Regions from separate parts of the Ornithinibacillus bavariensis genome, predicted to be linked through region 1. Evidence: predicted binding sites of a transcription regulator. Region 1 holds the regulator's gene; the other holds the start of a gene.

Region 1 (11,117 bases):
AGCTGAGCGGATTTGAGTAATATCATTACCATCTTCCACTCGAATAACCTGCCAGCCGTAAGCCTTAAAGCGCTCCTCAGTATTGTCAGAAAATGCCCGGTTTAATTCTCCGTCTAAAGAAATATCATTCGAATCATATAATGCAATTAGCTTACCTAATTTTAAATGACCTGCAAGAGATGCAGCTTCATGGGAAATTCCTTCCATTAAATCCCCATCACTAATTAAAGCATATGTATAGTGATCTACAATGTTCAGATTGTCCCTATTATATTTTGCTGCTAAATGAGCCTCAGCTAATGCCATACCAACAGACATCGCAATACCCTGCCCAAGTGGACCAGTGGTAGCCTCTACACCATCTGTATGGTGTACCTCGGGATGACCTGGCGTTCTTGAGCCCCATTGACGAAACTCCTTAATATCCTCTATCGTAACATCATACCCCGAAAGATGAAGCATTCCATATAATAGCATAGAACCATGACCTGCTGATAATACAAATCGATCCCTATTAAACCATTTTGAATTTTTGGGATTGTGATTCATAAAGTCCGTCCAAAGTGTATACGTCATTGGTGCAGCTCCCATTGGTAGACCTGGATGCCCCGAATTAGCTTTTTCTATGGCATCAATAGCCAATGTACGGATTGTGTTAATCGATAATTGTTCAACATTATTTACCATGATGTAGCTCCTTTCTCTTGCAATCGATTTATTTTTAAACCATGTTTATCTTATACTGAAAATGGTTGGTAAACAAGTAATACTATAATCGTTCATATATTCTCCACGCTTAGTGATTTCTATTTCTTTCTTGCATATCACGTAACTTTTGAGGTGTTACATCATTTCCAGTGGGATCAATAACTGTTAAGGTTTTTAATTGGTTTTTAAAGGAGCTACGCACATTCTTCAAATATTCTCCACGAAGCTTCTCTTGCTCCACCTTTTCTTTCTCTGTTAAACCTTCTTCACTCTTTGCCTTTTTTGCAAGTTCATTTATCCTTAAAAGTTTTTCCTTTGATAACAAAATAAATTTCCTCCTTCATCTTTCCTGCTAAAACAGAAACCCAACACGGGTCAGAATTCACATAGAAAAAGCAAGAACATTGATCTGTCCTTGCTTAAATATTACCTGTTCGTTTTGTCGGAATCAATTAATTGATACTCCTGATATCTTCTATGTACGGTTGCCTTTGAAACCTCATACCCTAACCCTCTTAATGTTGCGGCAATCTCGCTAAAGGTCAATTCCTTCTCACGGAGTCGAACTATTTCTTCAATCGGCACTTCCTTCCTTTCTCTTCCTGGTGCAAATTGGTGATTGGAAAGATTTTTAGTAGGATTATATCCATTGGCAACAGCCCTTTTCATTCCCCGTTTAATTTTAGCATTATGTATTTTCCGTTGATACTCTTCAACAATTCCAACAATTTGCAAAATCATGGAGTCTGCTTCTGCGATTTCAAGTTTCCCTTCATGTATGGCTGTATAAATAGAAATATTATGCTTTAATAATTGATGAAATAATGCAATCTTCGTGTTTCCTCTTCCAAGTCTTGTTTCATCTTGAATCAATAGACAATCCGCACGACCAGCTTCAAAATCCTGCAGCAATTCAAAAATGCCTTCCCGTTCGATTTCGAATCCACTTGCTTGTTCCTCTATACATTTGACTACTTCGAAGTGATAACGTTCCGCTAAATCATAAAGCTCTTCTTTTTGTCGTTTTAGTGAGGTTTCCTGTGATTTCTTTTCTGTACTTACTCGGCAGTATATAATAGCTCTCAAATTTAAAAACTCCCATTATGCACTAATTAGTGAAAGGTATAAGAATCCTAATGTCACAGCAAAAGCAGCAATATAAAACAAATCTGTCTTGTTAACTTTTCCAAACATCTCTTCATCACCCTTTCCTATCGTATAAGAACCTTTGTTCGCTAAATTTATTATAGCAGAACATACGCTCTTGTCAACACTTTTCTCGAACGAATGTTTGCGTTTTAATTTGATAGATGATAAACTAGCATTAATAAATAATATGAGCGAGGTGTTTAATAGATGACAAAAATGTCAAAAAGGCAACAGGCGATATTAGATTACATAAAAGATCAAGTTAGATTAAAGGGATACCCGCCATCTGTTCGAGAGATAGCAGAAGCTGTGGGACTTGCCTCCAGTTCCACTGTTCACGGCCATCTATCGCGTTTAGAGAGTAAAGGATATATTCGTAGAGACCCTACAAAGCCACGGGCGATTGAAATACTAGATTTAGAAGAGGAAAGTACTATTCCAAAAGATGAAGCTCGTTATGCACCGGTTATTGGAAAAGTAACAGCGGGAATACCGATTACCGCTGTGGAAAACATAGAAGAATATGTTCCAATCCCAAGTTCAACTGCTGGACCTGATGAAAACCTATTTGTTTTAGTTATTGATGGAGAAAGTATGATTGAAGCAGGTATATTAGATGGGGACATGGTTATTGTCAAACAACAAAATACAGCGCAGAATGGCGATATTGTCGTAGCGATGACAGAGGACAATGAAGCTACTGTCAAACGCTTCTTTAAAGAAAAAGATCATGTGCGCTTACAACCTGAAAATGCAACAATGGAACCATTAATTTATAATAATGTATCCATTCTAGGCAAGGTTGTTGGATTATACCGTCATATTCATTAGAACATTGAATTGAAAATCCGATAAGCTAATTAGCTTATCGGATTTTTTGAACTTTGCTGGTTATTAATTTAACTCTACTTATAATTTTTCTTTTAAATGCAAAGAGGTAATGAATTCGCCTAAAGCGGAACAACATTTGAATTATAGGACCTAGTCTTCTACAGTTAGAAAATAGAAAATAAAACATATAAAACGGAAAAAGGCACTCCCTGAACGGATGCCCCTATAAATCATATTTGTACGATATTCCAGCTTTTTCAGTAGCTGCTTTAGCTGCACTTCTTATTTCTTCTTTAACTTCATGCGGATTTTTGACCTTTTTCAAGGTAATCCGACGGTTGGATTCATTAGCACTAATAACTATAATGTCACCTACGTTTCTCACTTTATCTGTCAATGTCTGATTGACAGATATATCTTTTACTTTGAATAATTCGATATCATTTAAGGTTTTAGTCATCACGCCCTGTTTCCTAATCAGTATTCGCTCGTTAGTTAAAGTGTAATGCTCTTTCGGAATTTTAAGTACTCCTTCTTTATTCCCTTTGATTCCAAAATAATCAGTCTCAAACTCTAGCAAAGTTTTTTCCTCGCTCACACTTACCACTCCTTTTAATTAATAACTCCCTTAAGCCTAGAAAAAATAACAAAATTATTACAATATTACTCATTATTATAATATCTTATTTCGACTATAAATAAAATTACTAGTTTTGACATAAACGAACTTTATCCCAACTATGGGAACATCTGTTCAGACGTTTATTCCAGCGTACTACTAAAAACAGAACAAAAAAATACTGCCCTATTTAAAGACTATAAGGACAGTATTTTAAAATAATATTTTTTCTAACTTTGGGGGTGAAATAGGGGTAATTAGCATACAGTCGACCCAAAATCACCTACCACCCCAGACAAAAACATTGATATATCAAGCTTAATACATTGTTAAGTATTGTTCTCTTTCCCAAGGATGAACGGTTGTTCTAAACATATTCCACTCAATTTCCTTCGCTTCAATAAAATGCTCAAACAGGTGTTCACCCATAGCATCTACGATAACAGCATTCTTTTTAAGCTCTGTTAATGCATTCATTAGTGTAGATGGTAAATCTTCAATATGATTTTCCAAGCGTTCTTCTTTCGTCATTACATATATATTTCGGTCTACTGCTGGCGGAGGAGTTAGTTTGTTCTCAATTCCATCAAGTCCTGCAGCAAGCAACACAGATAGTGCAAGATATGGGTTTGCAGATGGATCGACACTACGAACCTCAACACGAGTACTTAGGCCACGGGAATTCGGAATACGTAATAATGGACTTCTATTCATCGCTGACCAAGCCACATAACTAGGTGCCTCGTAACCAGGTACTAGTCGTTTATAGGAATTAACGGTCGGATTAGTAACAGCGGTAAAGCTAGTTGCATGCTTCATGATTCCTGCTATAAATTGATAAGCTGTATCACTAAGCTGTAGTTTTCCTTTCGGATCAAAAAACGTATTCTCACCATCTTTAAATAGGGACATATTTACATGCATGCCTGAACCATTCACGCCAAATAGAGGCTTTGGCATAAATGTAGCATGAAGATTATGCTTTCTAGCGATTGTCTTAACAACTAGCTTAAAGGTTTGGATATCATCCGCGTGCTTAACTGCATCGGAATATTTAAAATCGATTTCATGTTGGCCGGGAGCCACCTCATGGTGTGATGCTTCAATTTCAAAGCCCATCTCTTCTAATTCTAATACGATGTCACGACGGCAATTTTCTCCTAAGTCTGTTGGTGCAAGATCAAAATAACCACCATGGTCATTCAGTTCTAGCGAAGGATCACCATTCTCATCCAATTTAAACAAAAAGAATTCCGGTTCTGTTCCAATATTAAACGCATCATAACCTAGCTCAGCCATTTTCTTAAGGTTGCGTTTAAGGTTATATCTTGGACAACCTTCAAAAGGTGTTCCATCTGGATTGTAAATATCACAAATAAAACGTGCAACCTTCCCTTTTTCAGATGTCCACGGGAAGATAACAAAGGTATCCAAGTCAGGATATAAATACATATCTGATTCTTCAATTCGAACAAATCCTTCAATGGATGAACCATCAAACATCATTTTGTTATCAAGTGCCTTCTGTAGTTGACTCAGAGGTATTTCTACATTTTTAATCGTCCCTAACATATCAGTAAATTGGAGGCGAATAAATCTAACATTCTCGTCTTTAATTTTTTGCTCAATTTCTTTTCGTGTGTAGCTCATAAAATCTCCTCCTACATTTTTAGAGCTGTACCTACGCACCATTCCTTAGCGTTGCGTAAAAAAACGTGCTAATTCTCCTTGGCGGAGGCTTGCTCTTCCGAATCTTCCAGCATCATTAATTTCTCTTCTCAAGATTTCTCTTAGCTCACGTTCAGATAGTTTGGGTTGCTTATTACTCACTTCTTGCTTTTCTTCTCTCTCTTCTTCGCCTGTAAGTAAAAGCTTAATTCCTGCAAGGTTCAAACCCTTATCCAAGTAGTTTTTAATCTCAAGAAGACGATCAACATCATTAAATGAAAACAATCGTTGATTTCCAGAAGTTCTTTCTGGAGTAACTAGCCCATGCTCTTCATAATAACGAATTTGTCTAGCGGTTAATTCCGTTAGCTTCATAACAATTCCAATCGCAAATAGAGGCATGGAACGACGATCCTTATCATTCATGACTAAGACCTCCCTTTAACATTCAAAATTATATTACGTGTAAGGTATTCTGTCAATAACATGTTAGATAACTTAACATAAGAATAAATTCTGTAAAACTTATGTAATAGAATAGTCAGCAGGAACTATTCCTACTGACTATTCATTATGCTTTCATTTTCTCTAGCATTACCTGAGCAGCCTCTGTAATCGCAATTTTTACATGTGCATAGGTTAATCCACCTTGCACAAATGCTGTGTATGGCTCTCTAATCGGCCCATCGGCAGACAATTCAATACTTGAGCCTTGAATAAATGTTCCAGCTGCCATTATGACTTCATCCTCATAGCCAGGCATTTCACTTGGATATGGCGTCACATATGAATTAACTGGAGAGTTCTTTTGTATTGCCTGACAGAAAGCAACCATTTGCTCTGCGGTTTGGAATGTTACAGACTGTATAAGATCCGTTCTTTCCGCTTGATAGTTAGGTTTTGTCATAAAACCTAACAGTTCAAGAAAACGTGAGGTAAAAACAGCTCCCTTTAATGCCTCTCCTACAACATGTGGGGCAAGGAAAAACCCTTGGTACATTTCCTGCAAAACATTAAATGTAGCACCAACCTCTTTCCCTAAACCAGGTGCGGTTAAACGATAAGCACATAATGTAACCAGATTTTCTTTTCCAACAATATATCCACCAGCTCGTACAATGCCACCGCCTGGGTTTTTAATTAATGAACCTGCAATAATATCTGCTCCAACATGTAATGGCTCTCTATCCTCCACAAATTCCCCATAGCAGTTATCGACAAATATTATAATATCGTTTCGTATACTTTTAACAAATGTTACCATTTCCTTTATATCCTCTATTGTAAAGGAAGGGCGATCTGCGTATCCTTTAGAACGCTGAATAGCTACGACCTTAGTATGTTGATTAATCTGTTCTTTCACCTTTGGATAATCTATTCTTCCCTCACTAGTTAGGGAAACCTCTTTATAGGAAATCTGGTATTCTCTTAGAGAGCCTGTATTCTCTCCTCTTGTCCCGATAACTTCCTCTAATGTGTCATATGGTTTGCCAGTAATGTACATTAATTCGTCACCTGGTCTAAGCAAGCCATATAAAACCGTTGTGATGGCATGCGTTCCAGATACTAACTGCGGCCGAACGATAGCGGATTCCCCGCCAAATACCTCAGCATATACAGATTCTAATGTATCTCGTCCTATATCATCATAGCCATAGCCACTTGTCGAATTAAAGTGGCTATCACTAACTCGATTGTTTTTGAATGCTTCTAGTACCCTTTTCTGATTTTTCTCTACCGTGCGATTTATATTGGCATGAATATCTGCAATGTCTTGTTCTGCTTTTAATACTACCTCTTCCAACATCTCTTATGCTTTCTCCTTTACAGTGCCTTGTAGTGGATGATCCATCCGGATATATCCACTTACTACATATGTTTCTGTCTCATTATCAAATTTTTTCTCGGTAATTATTGTCTCATGCCCTAAACGATTTAGCAATTGGCCATTATCTGCTTTCACTCGAATCTGGTAGGATTCCCATTCCTCTTTTAATACTTCTTCCACTTTTTCACGTAACCGTAATAAATCTTCGTTATTATAAGCACTTATCATAATATAAGGATGATTCATTGGGATAAAATCCTTTTCGAGTAAATCCTTTTTATTGTATACAGTTAGCATTGGAATGGTACTACTATCTAACTCTTCCAATAGTCTTATAACGGTTTTCTGATGCTGCTCATGGTCAGGATGGGAACTATCCACGACATGTAATATGAAATCAGCTTCCTTTACCTCTTCAAGCGTAGAACGAAACGCAGCAATAAGTGTTGTAGGTAAATGTTGAATAAATCCAACCGTGTCAGTAAGTAATGATTCAAAGCCAGACGGAAAATGAATTTTTCTTGTTAATGGATCTAGTGTAGCAAATAGTTTATTTTCTTCTAATGATTCACTATTTGTTAAACGATTAAACAAGGTCGATTTTCCTGCGTTTGTATAACCAACAATGGCGATTTGGAAAACGTCATTTGTTTTTCTCCGTTTACGATATTGATTACGCTGCTTTACAACTTGCTTTAATCCCCGTTTAATATCGTCGATTCTTCTGCTAATATGACGCCTATCTGTTTCAAGCTTTGTTTCCCCTGGACCTCTTGTTCCAATCCCTCCACCGAGTCGAGATAGCGCTACTCCTTGACCTCGTAATCTCGGAAGTAAATATTCCAGCTGAGCCAATTCTACCTGGAGCTTCCCTTCCTTTGTTCTAGCTCTACCAGCAAAGATATCTAAGATCAATTGACTTCGATCGATTACCCTAGTATTAAGAAATTGGCTTAAATTTCTTGATTGGCTAGCAGATAATTCGTCATTCGCTATAATTAATTCAATATCTAGCTGGTCAATTATTTCCTTAATTTCTGCCATTTTACCTTCACCAATATAAAAAGCAGAATGTATTCGTTCCCTATTTTGCGTAACCACTTCCAGAACCTCTCCACCTGCCGTATCGGCTAGAGATATCAATTCTTGAAGGGAGGACTCAAATAAATCATCCTGCTGGTTTGGCTTCTTAACGGCAATGATTAGAATTTTTTCCTTCGACATGTATTACAACCTTTCCTAAGATGATTCTACAATAATTATTCGTATATTGACATTACCATATTGCGTCCATATCTTCTAACTTTAAATCATTACCAGTCAATAGTATTAGTTCGTCTGGAGATATACTGTCCTTGTATAGTAGACGTACCGCTTGCATTCGAATGGCATGTTCCATAACATTTCGGATAAACCTAGCATTGGAAAAATTTCTTCCAGGATTATTACGTTGCTTATATAAAAAGTTCCTCAGCTTCCATTCCGCATCCTTGGATAGTTTATACTCTCGATCAGAAGCCATTTGCCTTGCGATTTCCATCAATTGATCAACCTCATAATCTGGAAAATCTAAAATAAATGGGAATCTGGATTTAAGTCCAGGATTAAGAGTTAAAAATCGATCCATCTCATACGGATAACCAGCTAAAATTAAGACAAAGTCTCCTCCACTATCCTCCATATGTTTTACTAGGGTATCGATGGCTTCTTTACCAAAATCTCTTTCTCCACCTCTTGCAAGAGAATATGCCTCATCGATAAATAGAATTCCCCCCATTGCCTTTTGAATTAGTGAACGAGTTTTTTGGGCAGTTTGACCAATATATTCACCAACTAAATCAGCCCTCTCCGCTTCGATAAAATGTCCTTTAGACAAAAGATTCATATCAAAATATATTTTAGCCAGCTTTCTAGCTACAGTTGTTTTTCCTGTACCAGGGTTCCCTTTAAATAACATATGCAAAACCTGCTTTGTATTGGATAGACCCATCTGACTCCGTTTTTCATTAATAATAATTGTTGCATAGATCTCTTTAATTTTTCGCTTTAAACTCTCCATCCCAACAAAGGAGGAAAGCTCTTGATCGATGTGAGCAAAGGGGGCTTTTCCATGATAATGTTGATTGTTATGTTCTTCCGCTTTCGTTACCTTATTATCATGTAATACAATATTTATTTGACCATTTTTTTGATGAATCTTTTGAGATGCCAACTTTATCACTCCTTAGTCAACATATTATACGTCTGGAAGTAATAAGTTGTGACAAATGCCTATATACTTAACTTAGAAAAAGGTCTGTATCCCACCGTACAATAAATTGTAATGTACTGGAGGGAGAACAGACCTTTTATGCACTACTTAATTGGTGTAGCTATTACTTATTCTTTATCAAGATTTACATTTTTAGCTGGTGCAAATGTGGAAATAGCATGCTTAAAGATGAGCTGTTGCTTTCCTTCAGACTCTAACAATACCGTAAAATTATCGAATGCCTTGATGATACCTCTTAGCTGAAATCCGTTCGTTAAAAATACAGTGACTGAGATATGTTCTTTTCGCAATTGATTTAAGTATTGATCCTGGATATTTACCGTTTGTGCCATCACATTTCCTCCTCTTTTCTATCTATACTATATAATTCTACTTATCTTTTTAGAAATCCTGCTAAAGCTGTAAAAATCTCAGCAAATTTCTCATTTAATGTTAATGGTTCAAGTTTATACCAATTAACATCCATTTTATTCTTAAACCAAGTAAATTGCCGCTTAGCATATCGTCTTGAGTTCCGCTTCAATAACTCAAGACATTCCTCTAAGCCTTTCTCACCCTTTACATAAGGGATTAATTCCTTATAACCGATTGCTTTCATTGATTGATAGTTTTCATAACCATTCTCCAGCAATTTTCGAACCTCATCTATTAACCCATTCGATACCATTTCATCTATTCGGTTATTAATACGGTTATACAGAATGTCACGTTCCATTTCAAGCCCGATTAACATGCTATCATATGTACTTTCATTCGATTGTCTCTGCTGATATTCAGTCATGGTTAAACCGGTTTTTTCATATATTTCCAGTGCCCTAATCACTCTTCTAAAATTGTGAGGATGAATTTTCGCTGCTTGAATTGGATCAATTACTTCTAAACGACGAAACAATGGTTCAATTCCTAGGGTATTCATTTCAGCTTCTAGTTTTTGTGTTAGAACGTCATCCCTCTTTTCATCAGAAAAATTATAACCTTGAAGTACTGCTTGTATGTACAGACCGCTCCCTCCCACAATAATTGGAAGACGGTTTCTCGATGCAATTTCCTCTATATATTGTTGAACATAATACTGGAAATCTGCCACAGAAAAACTCTCATCAGGGTTTTTAATATTAAGCATATGATGTGGAATACCTTGCATTTCTTCTTCTGTAATTTTAGCAGTGCCAATATCCATGCCCCGATAAACTTGCATGGAATCGCCACTAATTATTTCTCCATTAAACCTCTTTGCGATCTCTATACTTAGCATTGTTTTACCAACAGCTGTTGGTCCAACAATAGCTATCACTTTTTGTTTCATTCTCTTTCCCCTAAATATTACTTATTTATATGCACGATATGCGGAAAGCATCCAAATAAATTTTTCGTAGCTTCCTAGTAGTGTAATTAATAAATCCTTTGTTGGTTCATCCTGTCGCTCATCAGCAAGCTTGAAGCCTTGTTCCCGAATTTCCGAAGCTAATTGCTTATAATCCTCATGTAGCTGATCTATCATTTCATCTTCTTTATCGTCAGCATTCGCTTCTACTAGTGTGGCTTCTTTTAAGTATTTAGACATCGTTGCTAAAGGCTTCCCATCAATCATCAAAATTCTTTCTGCAACAGCATCAAGATCTTCGGCGAATTTTGTATACATCTCTTCAAACAATGCGTGGAGCTGATAAAAATGGCGACCTTGCACAAACCAATGATAGCGATGAAGTTTTACATACATGACAAATTGATTCGAGAGTAATTGATTCAAAAAATTTATTAAGCTTTGATTTTCCATGAGCACTCCACCTTTTCTAGATATCTAGCTATAGGCGCCAATGAAGCTTCCTGAACATACTTCATTGCTCTTTGTCTCGAATAATTGTAGGCAGAAGACACCCTAAGCTGTTCTTATTATCATTTGCGAAGTGCTCTGGTTTTATACCTATTACATCACTCGTTTGAACATTTTTTCCAGTTCGTACGTAGAAAAATGGATGATGATTGGTCGTCCATGAGGACATGTGAATGGATCAGTAGTTTTACGCAAGTCCTCTAATAAT
Region 2 (11,117 bases), on a different contig from region 1:
GGGCCAGATAAACCAGGGAGAACGGTGGTAATTCTTGGGGACACAAGGTCTACAGAAAAAAATCAAGAATTTGTCAAGGATGCAAATCTGCTAATTCACGAAGCTACCTTTGACAAGAATAAAGCAGCACTTGCCCATGATTATTTTCATTCTACAACTGTACAAGCTGCATCCTTGGCTATGGATGGCAATGTTAAGCAGCTAATCCTAACTCATATTTCATCTAGATACCAGCATCATGATGCACAACAACTATTAGAAGAAGCTAGACAGATCTTCGTCAATACTGAGATTGCCTATGATTTATTTCAAGTTTCAATACCATCCAACTAATGGGAGTTGAGTTTGATGACTATTCAAGCATTAGTACAAAGTCAGCGAGATTACTTTTTAAGCGGAGAAACGCTCGATTATCGATTTCGTATAAACCAATTACGAAAACTGAGATCCATGTTAGAGAACTATGAGAAAAATATTTACCGCGCCTTAAAGCAGGACTTAAACAAATCAAAATATGAATCCTTTACGACCGAATTAGGGTTTCTCTTTAATGAAATTAAGCATACTGAGAAACATCTTAAAGATTGGATGGAGGATGAATCTTGTGATGCCCCAATAACTCATAAAGGAACCAAAAGCTTCATCCGAAAAGAGCCTTACGGTGTCACCTTAGTCATTTCGCCATGGAATTATCCTTTGCAATTGGCAATAGCACCTGTAATTGGGGCAATATCTGCTGGAAATACAGTAATTATAAAGCCGTCTGAATATAGCCAATCCTCCTCTTCTCTGCTTGCAAAAATGATGAGAGAAACCTTTGATCCTAAATACATTGCTGTAGTAGAAGGAGCAAAGGAAGCTAGTGAACAACTATTACAGGAAAAATTTGACTATATTTTCTTTACTGGAAGTACCGCTGTAGGAAAAATTATTATGCGCGAAGCTAGTAAGCATCTAACCCCTGTTACTCTAGAGCTTGGTGGCAAGAGTCCTGCGATTATTGATAGAGATGCGAGTATTGAGCTTTCCGCTAAACGTATTGTTTGGGGGAAATTTACAAATGCTGGTCAAACCTGTGTCGCCCCAGACTTTCTTTATATACACTCTAAAATCAAAGATAAGCTATTAAAAGAAATGAAAAAACAGTTAAAAAGCTTATATAAAAAGAACCCATTAGGTAATGATGATTATGTAAGAATAATTAATGAAAACCATTTTAACCGCTTATTGACATATTTAGAGAATGGGACCATTGTGCAGGGTGGAAACATTGATAGAAACCAATTAAAAATCGAACCGACTATTATCGATCACATTACTTGGAACGACCCTGTCATGCAGGAGGAAATATTTGGTCCAATTCTACCGGTTTTATCATTTGAAGACTTAGAAGAAGTCATAAGGACATTAAAAACAATGGATAAACCGTTAGCACTGTACTATTTTGGCGAAAAAGAAAAGAATCAAGAAAAAGTAATAACTAAGTTATCCTTTGGTGGCGGATGTATTAATGATACATTATACCATTTAGCAAACCCAAATCTGCCATTCGGGGGAGTCGGTGCAAGTGGAATGGGAGCATATCACGGCAAATATAGCTTTGAAACATTTTCTCATCGTAAAAGCATTCTAAAGCAAACAACCAAATTCGATTTACCATTACGTTACCCAGGTGGAAAACTAGCATTTTCCATTATTAAAAAAGTAATGAAATAGTTTTTAATACAATAATAGGGGTAAGGCGTTAGAAGCGTTCAGAGCCTTTCCCCTATTTTTTATAATCATCTAAAAAGTCCTTTTGAAAGCTTGTTCTTGGTTGATGATTATCAACCGCTTTAATATCAACAAATGGATTTTTCCCGAATTTTTGTGTTAACTCATCAATTGCATCATAAAGCTTTTCCTTTTCTGCTTCCTTTTTGTACGTAAATAAGTCTAACTGCTTTACAATATTCTGTTTTTCTTCCATATCCGAAACGGTTATCCCTAATAAGCGTATTGGCTCTTGATTCCAATGTGAATTAAATAATTCTAGTGCTACCTTTAAAATATCTTCTTTTTTTTCGATAAAATTTAACAGTTTTTTACTTCTTGTAATAGTTTTCCGGTCATGATAACGAACTGTAATTTGGACTGTCCCACCAGCAACCTGTTTCCGCTTCATCCGTATTTCCACATTCTCGGCTAATGCGGATAATAGACTTCTTATTTCCAGCTCATTTGTTGTATCCATTGGGAGTGTTTCAGAACTACCTATACTTTTAAACTCATTTACAGCATCCGGATCTACAGCACGAAGATCAATCCCATTAGCTCGATTTCTTAATCGCTCACCGTTAATACCTAGTATCTGTTTTAATTGATAAACATCAGCTGCTGCTAAATCGCCAATCGTATGAATGTCAATAGCAATTAGCTTTTCAGCTGTCTTCTTCCCTACCCCATACATCTCACCGACTGGCATTGGCCATAATTTATAAGGAATATCACGTTTTCGCAACACTGTAATACCCAGCGGTTTTTTCATATCGGAAGCCATTTTTGCTAAGAACTTATTCGGAGCAATACCGATACTACAAGGTAAATCTAATTCATTCAATATTTTTTTTTGTAAATCTTCTGCGAGTTGAATCGTATTCTTCGGATCTACTACATCGGTAACATCCATATACCCTTCATCGATCGATACCGGTTCAACGAAGGGTGATATTGCATTTAATCTTTTAAAAATTTCTCTAGATGCATAGCGATATCGTTCAAAATTTGGTGTGCGTATTATTAGCTCTGGGCATAATTTTCTTGCCTGCCAAATTGGCATTGTCGTTTTAACCCCTTTGGCACGTGCCTCGTAATTACTAGTAATAATTATTCCTTTTCGTTCCTCAGGATTACCAGCAACAGCAAGTGGCTTCCCTTTTAACATAGGTTCATACGCCATCTCCACTGAAGCATAGAAGCTATTCATATCAACATGAAAAATAACCCGAGCTTTATTAGCGTTCATTTCAGCTAGTCACCTTCTCGAACAGTTGTTTCTAGTTTAATTATATCACAATTAGAAAGCTTGGGATAAGCTGTTATTACTAGCGTTCTATTTGGTAAGAACATCTGCGAATCTCAATAGTTAACTGAAGGCTGAATTAACTTACTTTGCCACCTATAGGGATAAGCGTACTAATTCTCTCCATTCCAGTAATCATTGTTTTCGCATGTGTAATGAGTTTTTTAGTTGATTCCAGAGATAAAGATTCCTGATGAGCTGTTTGATCTGACCAAACCTCATACACAAATATAGCGTTTGGCTCGTCCTCTGAAATACTCACATGATAGATTTCGCATTCTTCTAGGCTTTGCATAGACGCTGCTGCTTCCAATAAAATTGCGACAAGCTTATCACGATCACCATCTTTTGCGATAAACTTACCAAATAATCCGAACTTATTCATTTTACTTCTCTCCTAACTTTGTCTAGTCCATTACATAAAGAATAATCATATGTATAAGGCAAACAGAAGTGTATAACACCGAACCATAGAAAACGACACCAACATTTGCTTTTATATCATTGTTTCCATACGTATATCTTAAATCTCCAGAGCTTGCTTCTAATGCTGATGATTTGGTAAAGAATCCTCCTTTACTATTGAAAAAAAATAGGATAAAAGACAGGCCTAATCCAATGAAGAAATTCCAACCCAAAAATGGAAATGAAAAGATTATACTGGTGACCCATACGAGAATTGCAATAATTATTGCTATAGCTATCGTCATTCCAATCATTTTTTTCATTAATCCTTCCCCCTCTCACTCATCATTACATGCATTCACAATTCTACAATAAAGCCAGCTTCTTCAATAAATTCCGCTTCCTAATTTCATCATTGAGTGATTACACCTTTGTATTTTTAGTTTACCATAAATGTTTGCGCAATTATTAAAAGATTTGGATAATATATAATTATTAATGCTTATATAGGGAACCAGATGAACCATAGAAGTAATCATACTCAATTTTAATAGCATTTTTCCTAATAAATAGTTGCATAAGAAAAGCGGTTCTTATCCACTTCGATGGTAAGAACCGCTTTTACGTATTTTATTTTACTATTTTGCAACCTCTTGAATAATGGCAGCAACAAGCTCGGTAACTTTAACTAATTCATTAACTGGAATTCGTTCATTTGTTGTATGAATTTCTTCATATCCAACCGCTAAATTAACTGTTGGAATACCAAAACCAGCAATGACATTAGCATCACTTCCGCCACCACTTCTTAATAGCTTACTCTCTCTACCAATAGCTTTTGCTGCACTCCTTGCTATCTCGACAACCTCATCTCCTGCCTCTTGTTTAAACCCAGGATACATTACTTTAATATCTACGATAGCTTCTCCACCCATTTCATTAGCAGCAGATTCAAAGGCTTCCTTCATTTTGGCTACCTGTGCTTCCATTTTTTCGGGTACAAGCGAACGTGCTTCAGCTAGAATTTCTACATGATCTACAACAATATTCGTCTGCTTTCCACCTTCAAATCGACCAATATTTGCTGTAGTCTCCTCATCAATACGTCCTAGTGGCATTTTGGCGATAGCCTTTGCCGCTATCGTAATAGCTGATACTCCCTTTTCAGGTGCCACGCCTGCATGTGCTGTTTTTCCTTTTATGATTGTGTTAATTTTAGCTTGTGTAGGTGCGGCAACAATAATGTCCCCAACATCGCCATCACTGTCTAGTGCATAACCAAATTTAGCGTAAATCATAGATGGATCAATAGCCTTAGCTCCTACTAGTCCCGATTCCTCTCCCACTGTAATAACAAATTGAACATCACCATGTTCGATATTATTTTCTTGAATGACACGAATTACTTCCAATATTGCAGCAAGACCTGCTTTATCATCTGATCCTAAAATAGTTGTTCCATCTGAAACAATATATCCATCTTTAATCTGCGGTTTAATTCCCTTACCAGGAACTACCGTATCCATATGGGATGTAAAATAAATTGGAGTGGCATCAGCCTTTGTACCTTTTAGCGTACAAATTAAATTGTTTGCCCCATGCCCTGTTATTTCCTTTGCATTGTCCTCGACAACCGCTACGCCGAGGTCTGTAAATTTCTTTTTTAGTACTTTTGCAATTTCTTCCTCAAAGCCTGTTTCTGAGTCCACTTGAACGAGTTCCATGAATTCATTTACTAATCTGTCTTGATTTACCATGATGACTTACCTCCTATTTTAAAGAGGAATATTACCATGCTTTTTACTTGGTCTATCCTCTTGTTTATGATAAAGCATTTCAAGACCTTGAATAAGCTTTATTCGTGTTTCTCTAGGGTCAATGACATCATCAACCATCCCTAGCTTAGCAGCAATATACGGATTTGCAAACTTATCGCGATAAATATTTATTTTTTCCTGACGTATTTTTTCAGGATCCTCGCTAGCTGCTATTTCCTTCGCAAAAATAATATTAGCTGCACCTTCTGGCCCCATAACCGCAATTTCCGCATTCGGCCATGCAAATACTAAATCAGCACCAATTGACTTACTATTTAATGCCACATATGCACCACCATATGCTTTTCGAACTATCACTGTTAGTTTTGGTACAGTTGCCTCTGAATAAGCATACAATATTTTCGCTCCATGACGTATGATACCACCATGCTCCTGTTTTATGCCAGGAAAGAAGCCTGTAACATCCTCAAATGTAATGATAGAAATATTAAAGCAATCACAAAATCGAATAAATCGAGCAGCTTTATCACTCGAATCAATGTCTAATCCACCAGCAAGATGTTTCGGTTGGTTACAAACTAATCCTACTGTTTGTCCTTTTATTCTCGCAAATCCAACCACAATATTTTTAGCAAATTCAGAATGTATTTCATAAAAACTACCTTCATCTACCACTTGTTGAATAACATTTTTAATATCGTATGGACGAGTTGCATCAAACGGAACTATATCTACTAACTCCGGACGATAATCCTCGAGTTGGTCATCGTGATATTTTGTTATAGCAGGCTTCTCCGTATTATTATTAGGTAGATAAGAAAGTAACTTTTTCACATGATCTAATGCCTCTTCCTCTGTTTTCGCTTTAAAATGGGCATTTCCACTTTTACTATTATGGATATGTGCACCACCTAAGTCTTCGGAAGATATTTTTTCACCAGTCACTGTTTCGATAACCTTAGGACCCGTGATAAACATTTGTGAAGTCTTTTCCACCATAATCACAAAATCCGTAATGGCAGGGGAATAAACCGCTCCACCAGCACTTGGTCCCATAATAACAGAAATTTGTGGGATATAGCCAGAGTAAATGGAATTTCGGTAAAATACTTGTCCATATCCGTCCAAAGAGGATACACCCTCCTGTATTCTAGCACCACCTGAATCATTTAATCCGATAAATGGAACACCATTTTTTGCTGCTAGATCCATAACAGCTGCTATCTTTATCCCGTGCATCTCTCCTAAAGCTCCACCATAAAGTGTAAAGTCCTGTGCAAATAAATAAACAGGGCGTCCATTGATTTTTCCATAGCCTGTAACAACACCATCACCCGCACCATTTGACCCATTCATATCAAAATCAGTTCCACGGTTTTCTATAAATGTATTCAACTCAACAAAGCTTCCATCATCAAGTAAATAATCAATTCTTTCTCTTGCGGTCATTTTGCCTTTTGCATGCTGCTTTTCAATCCGCTCATCTCCACCACCTAGCTCTGCAATTCTTCTTTTATCATATAGCTCATTTATTTTATCGAACATATCCATCATTGATCCTTACCTCCAGATTCTTCTGTTAACTCAAAAAGTACGCCATGAGTTGATCTTGGATGCATGAATGCTATCTTCGTTTGATGAGCACCAGGCTTTGGTTCGGTATTAATAAATTGAATCCCATTTTTCGAATATTGCCTGATTCGCTCCTTGATATCTTCTATCCCTAGAGCGATATGATGGACTCCCTCTCCTTTTTTCTCAAGAAATTTGTAGATCGCTGATGACTCACTTGTTGGTTCTAGCAGTTCAAAGCGAGTGTCACCTATCCTCAAAAAAGCTACCTTGACAAACTCTGAGGCTACTTCTTCCATCCCCTCAAGCACAAGCCCCAACGTATTCCTATAAAATGGTAATGTTTGTTCAATGGAATGAACTGCAATGCCAATATGCGAGATTTTTTTTGGTGGTGTAATCTTTTCATCTCCTACGAGTTTGATAATGTAATTTGCTAGTTCTTCGATGGATGAACCACTAGTAAATATATTGTTAATCCCTTTATCTATTAGTATAGGAATATCTTCAGCAGGTATTACCCCTCCACCAATGACGGGAATGTCACTTGCATTTAATGCCTTAAGCTCTTCGATAACCTTTGGAAACAGAGTCAAATGGGCTCCAGATAAAGAAGATAGTCCAACAATGTCTACATCCTCTTGTACTGCTGCATTCGCTATTTGTGCAGGTGATTGTCTTAGCCCTGTATAAATAACCTCCATGCCATGATCACGAAGCCCTTGTGCAATAACTAATGCACCTCTGTCATGTCCATCTAGTCCTGGTTTTGCAATCAACACTCTTATTTTCCCCATCTTACAATCTCCTTCCCCACTTGTCTCTAGATGCTTCCATACTCTCCAAATTCCCTACGTAACACATTACAAATCTCTCCAACTGACGCATAGGCTTTCACTGCATTCAAAATATATGGAATGAGATTTTCTTCCGGATTTTTAGCTGCCCATTCTAATTGTTTTAATGTACTATTTACTAAGTCTTTATCTCGATTTAGCTTTCTCTCGTGTAGAGCAGCCTTTTGTTCCCGCTCTAGTTTTTCATCTACTTTTAATAACTCTGGATTTACCTCTTCATCAATTTTGTATTTATTTAAACCAACGATAACTTCTTCTTCGCTTTCAATTCGCTTTTGCGTTTCATATGCTGTCCGATGTATTTCCCGTTGCATAAATCCTTCTTCAACGGCTGAGACTGCACCGCCTAGTTCTTCAATTTGTTTTAAATAAATAGTTACTTCGGATTCAATCTTGTCTGTTAATGCTTCGATAAAATATGAACCACCTAGCGGGTCAATCGTGTCTGCAACACCACTTTCATGAGCTATTATTTGTTGTGTTCGAAGCGCAATACGTGCAGACTCTTCTGTTGGTAAAGCCAATGCCTCATCACGAGAGTTCGTATGTAAGCTCTGCGTACCTCCTAATACAGCCGCTAAAGCTTGCAGGGTAACTCGGACGATATTATTATCCGGCTGTTGTGCAGTAAGCGTAGAACCACCTGTTTGCGTATGAAAACGTAACTTCCAGCTCTTTGGATTTTTCGCTTGGTAGTGCTCTTTCATAATCCTCGCCCAAATTCTCCTAGCAGCTCTAAATTTAGCAATCTCTTCAAAAAAATTGTTATGGGCATTAAAGAAAAATGCTAGTCTAGGTGCAAACGAATCAACATCCAATCCTGAGGCAATAGCAGCATCCACATATGCCATACCATTCGCAATCGTAAAGGCTACCTCTTGGACTGCTGTGGATCCTGCCTCGCGGATATGATAACCAGAAATACTAATTGTATTGAATTTCGGAACATTTTGCTGGCAGTACTCAAAAATATTGGTAATAAGTCGCATGGACGGTTTTGGCGGAAAAATATAAGTACCACGTGCGATATATTCCTTTAAAATATCATTTTGAATAGTTCCAGTTAATCTATTGATAGGAACTCCTTGCTTCTCACCTACCGCAATATACATACATAGTAAAATGGATGCTGGAGAATTGATGGTCATAGACGTACTAACCTTATCTAAGGGAATTTGGTCAAGAAGTGCCTCCATGTCGTGTAAAGTGTCTATGGCTACACCAACCCTTCCCACTTCTCCCTCTGCCATTGGATCATCGGAATCGTAACCAATTTGTGTCGGCAAATCGAAAGCAACAGATAAACCAGTTTGCCCTTGCTCCAATAAATAACGAAAGCGTTTGTTTGTTTCAGTTGCAGAACCAAAGCCAGCATATTGACGCATTGTCCAATACTTACTTCGATACATCGTGGACTGGATGCCCCGTGTATACGGATATTCTCCTGGAAAGCCTAACCTTTCATTGTAATCGCTATCATTTTCATGGTAATAGAGTCTATCGACAGGTATACTCGAGCTAGTTTGAAACACTTCTTTCCGCTCAGGAAAGCGCTTTAATGTTTCTTCAACGGAATCCTTCCATTTTTTTTCGTTATCCTTTTGATTAATTGTCATACTAGTTCCCCCTATCTCTAAAAAAAGAACCTTAATACTAAGGCAAATATTAGGAAAATTAATAATTTAAGAATGGCTATTCTAATATTTTACTTGTCCTTAACCCATTTTAACGATAAAATACAATTAGCATATGGGATGTAAGGAGGACAAACAGATGGCTTCAAAGCAAAACATTAAACCTGCTCCAAGAAGAAGATCAAAACGTGAACGAAGAATGAGATTAGCTGTATATATTATGATTATTGCAATGGTTGTCTCAACCATAACCTATGGATTAGCATTTGTAATCAATTTATAATATGAATCAATGGCTGGATTATATATCCAGTCTTTTATTTTTCAAACAATCTAACATAGCTTCCCCAAAGTCGGAAATCTAAAGTTGTCGTAATCTCCTAAAGAATCAAGTAAATTTATGATTAGTTACAACTATTAATTATATTATAACAACTTCAAGTCCGCCACTACCTTAATTGGGTTTAAAGCGAAAATAAGGCTGACCCTATATAGAGACAGCCTTATTTGGTTTATCTATTTATACTTCTTCACAATGCTCATCGAATAGTTGTTGTAATCTGCTCATCACTTCTACAGCACTATGTCCTTCAATGTCATGGCGCTCTAACATGGTAACGATTTTACCATCCTTTAACAACGCAAATGATGGTGAAGAAGGTGGATAACCTTCAAAATATGTTCTTGCCTTTTCCGTCGCTTCACGATCTTGACCAGCAAACACTGTAACTAAATGCTCTGGACGCTTATCATAGTTTATCGCATTAATAGCTGCTGGACGAGCTACACCACCAGCACAACCACAGGTTGAATTAATAAGAACTAATGTGGTACCTTCACGATTTAGTGCAGCTTCTACTTCTTCAGGGCTTCTTAAATCCTCATAGCCCGCTTCTACTATATCTTTACGTGCAGCATCCACAATATCATTCATAAATAGATTAAAATCCATTTAAGACACTCCTTATGTTAAGAATAAATAAATCTATCAATAGGTTATCAAGTTTATCCATTAAATTCAAACTAAAAAGCCTGAATTAATAGACTTGAACCGTATTTTCATTCATGTTTTCTAAAATCTCCTTAACATAAGCTAAGAATTGACCACAAATTAGTCCATCCAAAATCCGGTGGTCCAATGATAAACATAAATTAACCATATCCCTTGCTGCAAACATATTATTAATAATAACAGGCTTTTTCACAATCGATTCAACCTGTAAAATTGCAGCTTGCGGATGGTTGATTACACCCATTGACTGAACAGAACCAAAGGACCCTGTATTGTTAACCGTAAATGTTCCACCTTGCATATCATCTGCAGTAAGCTTGTTCGTACGTGCTTTATTTGCAAGTTCATTAATTTCGCGGGCAATTCCCTTAATACTTTTTTCATCCGCATTTTTAATTACAGGGACAAATAATTCTTGGTCTTTTGCAACTGCAATGGATAGGTTTATATCTTTACGCTGAATAATTTTATCTCCTGCCCACATGCTATTTATTTGTGGGAACTTCTTCAGTGCTTGTGCTACAGCTTTTACAAAGAATGCAAAATAGGTTAAATTATAGCCCTCGTTTTGCTTAAATTCTGTTTTAATTTTATTTCGATAATTAACTAAATCAGTCACATCCACTTCAACCATCATCCAAGCATGTGGAATTTCGGTTTTAGAGCGTACCATGTTTTGTGCTATAACTTTACGTATACCTGTAACAGGAATCTCAATATCTCCAGCCTGTGTGGTAGAATGTGTTGATTGTGTTGTCTTCGATACTGTAGTACTAATTACCGGTTCTTCTAGTTTAG

The links. The regulator LexA, encoded in region 1, represses DNA repair genes until DNA is damaged. The targets are predictions, from matches to a motif close to CGAACATATGTTCG.
Region 2: the regulator LexA is predicted to act here: its motif matches at 3,023-3,036, upstream of HNR27_RS10575 (DNA polymerase IV).

What each region holds. Positions count from the first base shown of each region.
Region 1 is NZ_JBNPWZ010000008.1:29,268-40,384, reverse strand. It holds gene tkt (transketolase) at 1-687, opposite strand, end outside; gene HNR27_RS13580 (DUF896 domain-containing protein) at 797-1,033, opposite strand; gene HNR27_RS13575 (YneB family resolvase-like protein) at 1,135-1,794, opposite strand; gene lexA (transcriptional repressor LexA) at 2,065-2,688, shown strand; gene HNR27_RS13565 (PH domain-containing protein) at 2,912-3,286, opposite strand; gene glnA (type I glutamate--ammonia ligase) at 3,626-4,957, opposite strand; gene HNR27_RS13555 (MerR family transcriptional regulator) at 5,003-5,401, opposite strand; gene HNR27_RS13550 (methionine gamma-lyase family protein) at 5,547-6,782, opposite strand; gene hflX (GTPase HflX) at 6,786-8,027, opposite strand; gene spoVK (stage V sporulation protein K) at 8,080-9,015, opposite strand; gene hfq (RNA chaperone Hfq) at 9,183-9,407, opposite strand; gene miaA (tRNA (adenosine(37)-N6)-dimethylallyltransferase MiaA) at 9,449-10,381, opposite strand; gene HNR27_RS13525 (Dps family protein) at 10,403-10,852, opposite strand; gene mutL (DNA mismatch repair endonuclease MutL) at 11,003-11,117, opposite strand, start outside.
Region 2 is NZ_JBNPWZ010000005.1:82,852-93,968, reverse strand. It holds gene rnz (ribonuclease Z) at 1-333, shown strand, start outside; gene HNR27_RS10580 (aldehyde dehydrogenase) at 349-1,716, shown strand; gene HNR27_RS10575 (DNA polymerase IV) at 1,769-3,004, opposite strand; gene HNR27_RS10570 (putative quinol monooxygenase) at 3,141-3,446, opposite strand; gene HNR27_RS10565 (hypothetical protein) at 3,469-3,789, opposite strand; gene HNR27_RS10560 (M20/M25/M40 family metallo-hydrolase) at 4,105-5,223, opposite strand; gene HNR27_RS10555 (acyl-CoA carboxylase subunit beta) at 5,242-6,795, opposite strand; gene mce (methylmalonyl-CoA epimerase) at 6,795-7,613, opposite strand; gene HNR27_RS10545 (acyl-CoA mutase large subunit family protein) at 7,640-9,289, opposite strand; gene prli42 (stressosome-associated protein Prli42) at 9,447-9,590, shown strand; gene HNR27_RS10535 (BrxA/BrxB family bacilliredoxin) at 9,828-10,259, opposite strand; gene HNR27_RS10530 (dihydrolipoamide acetyltransferase family protein) at 10,345-11,117, opposite strand, start outside.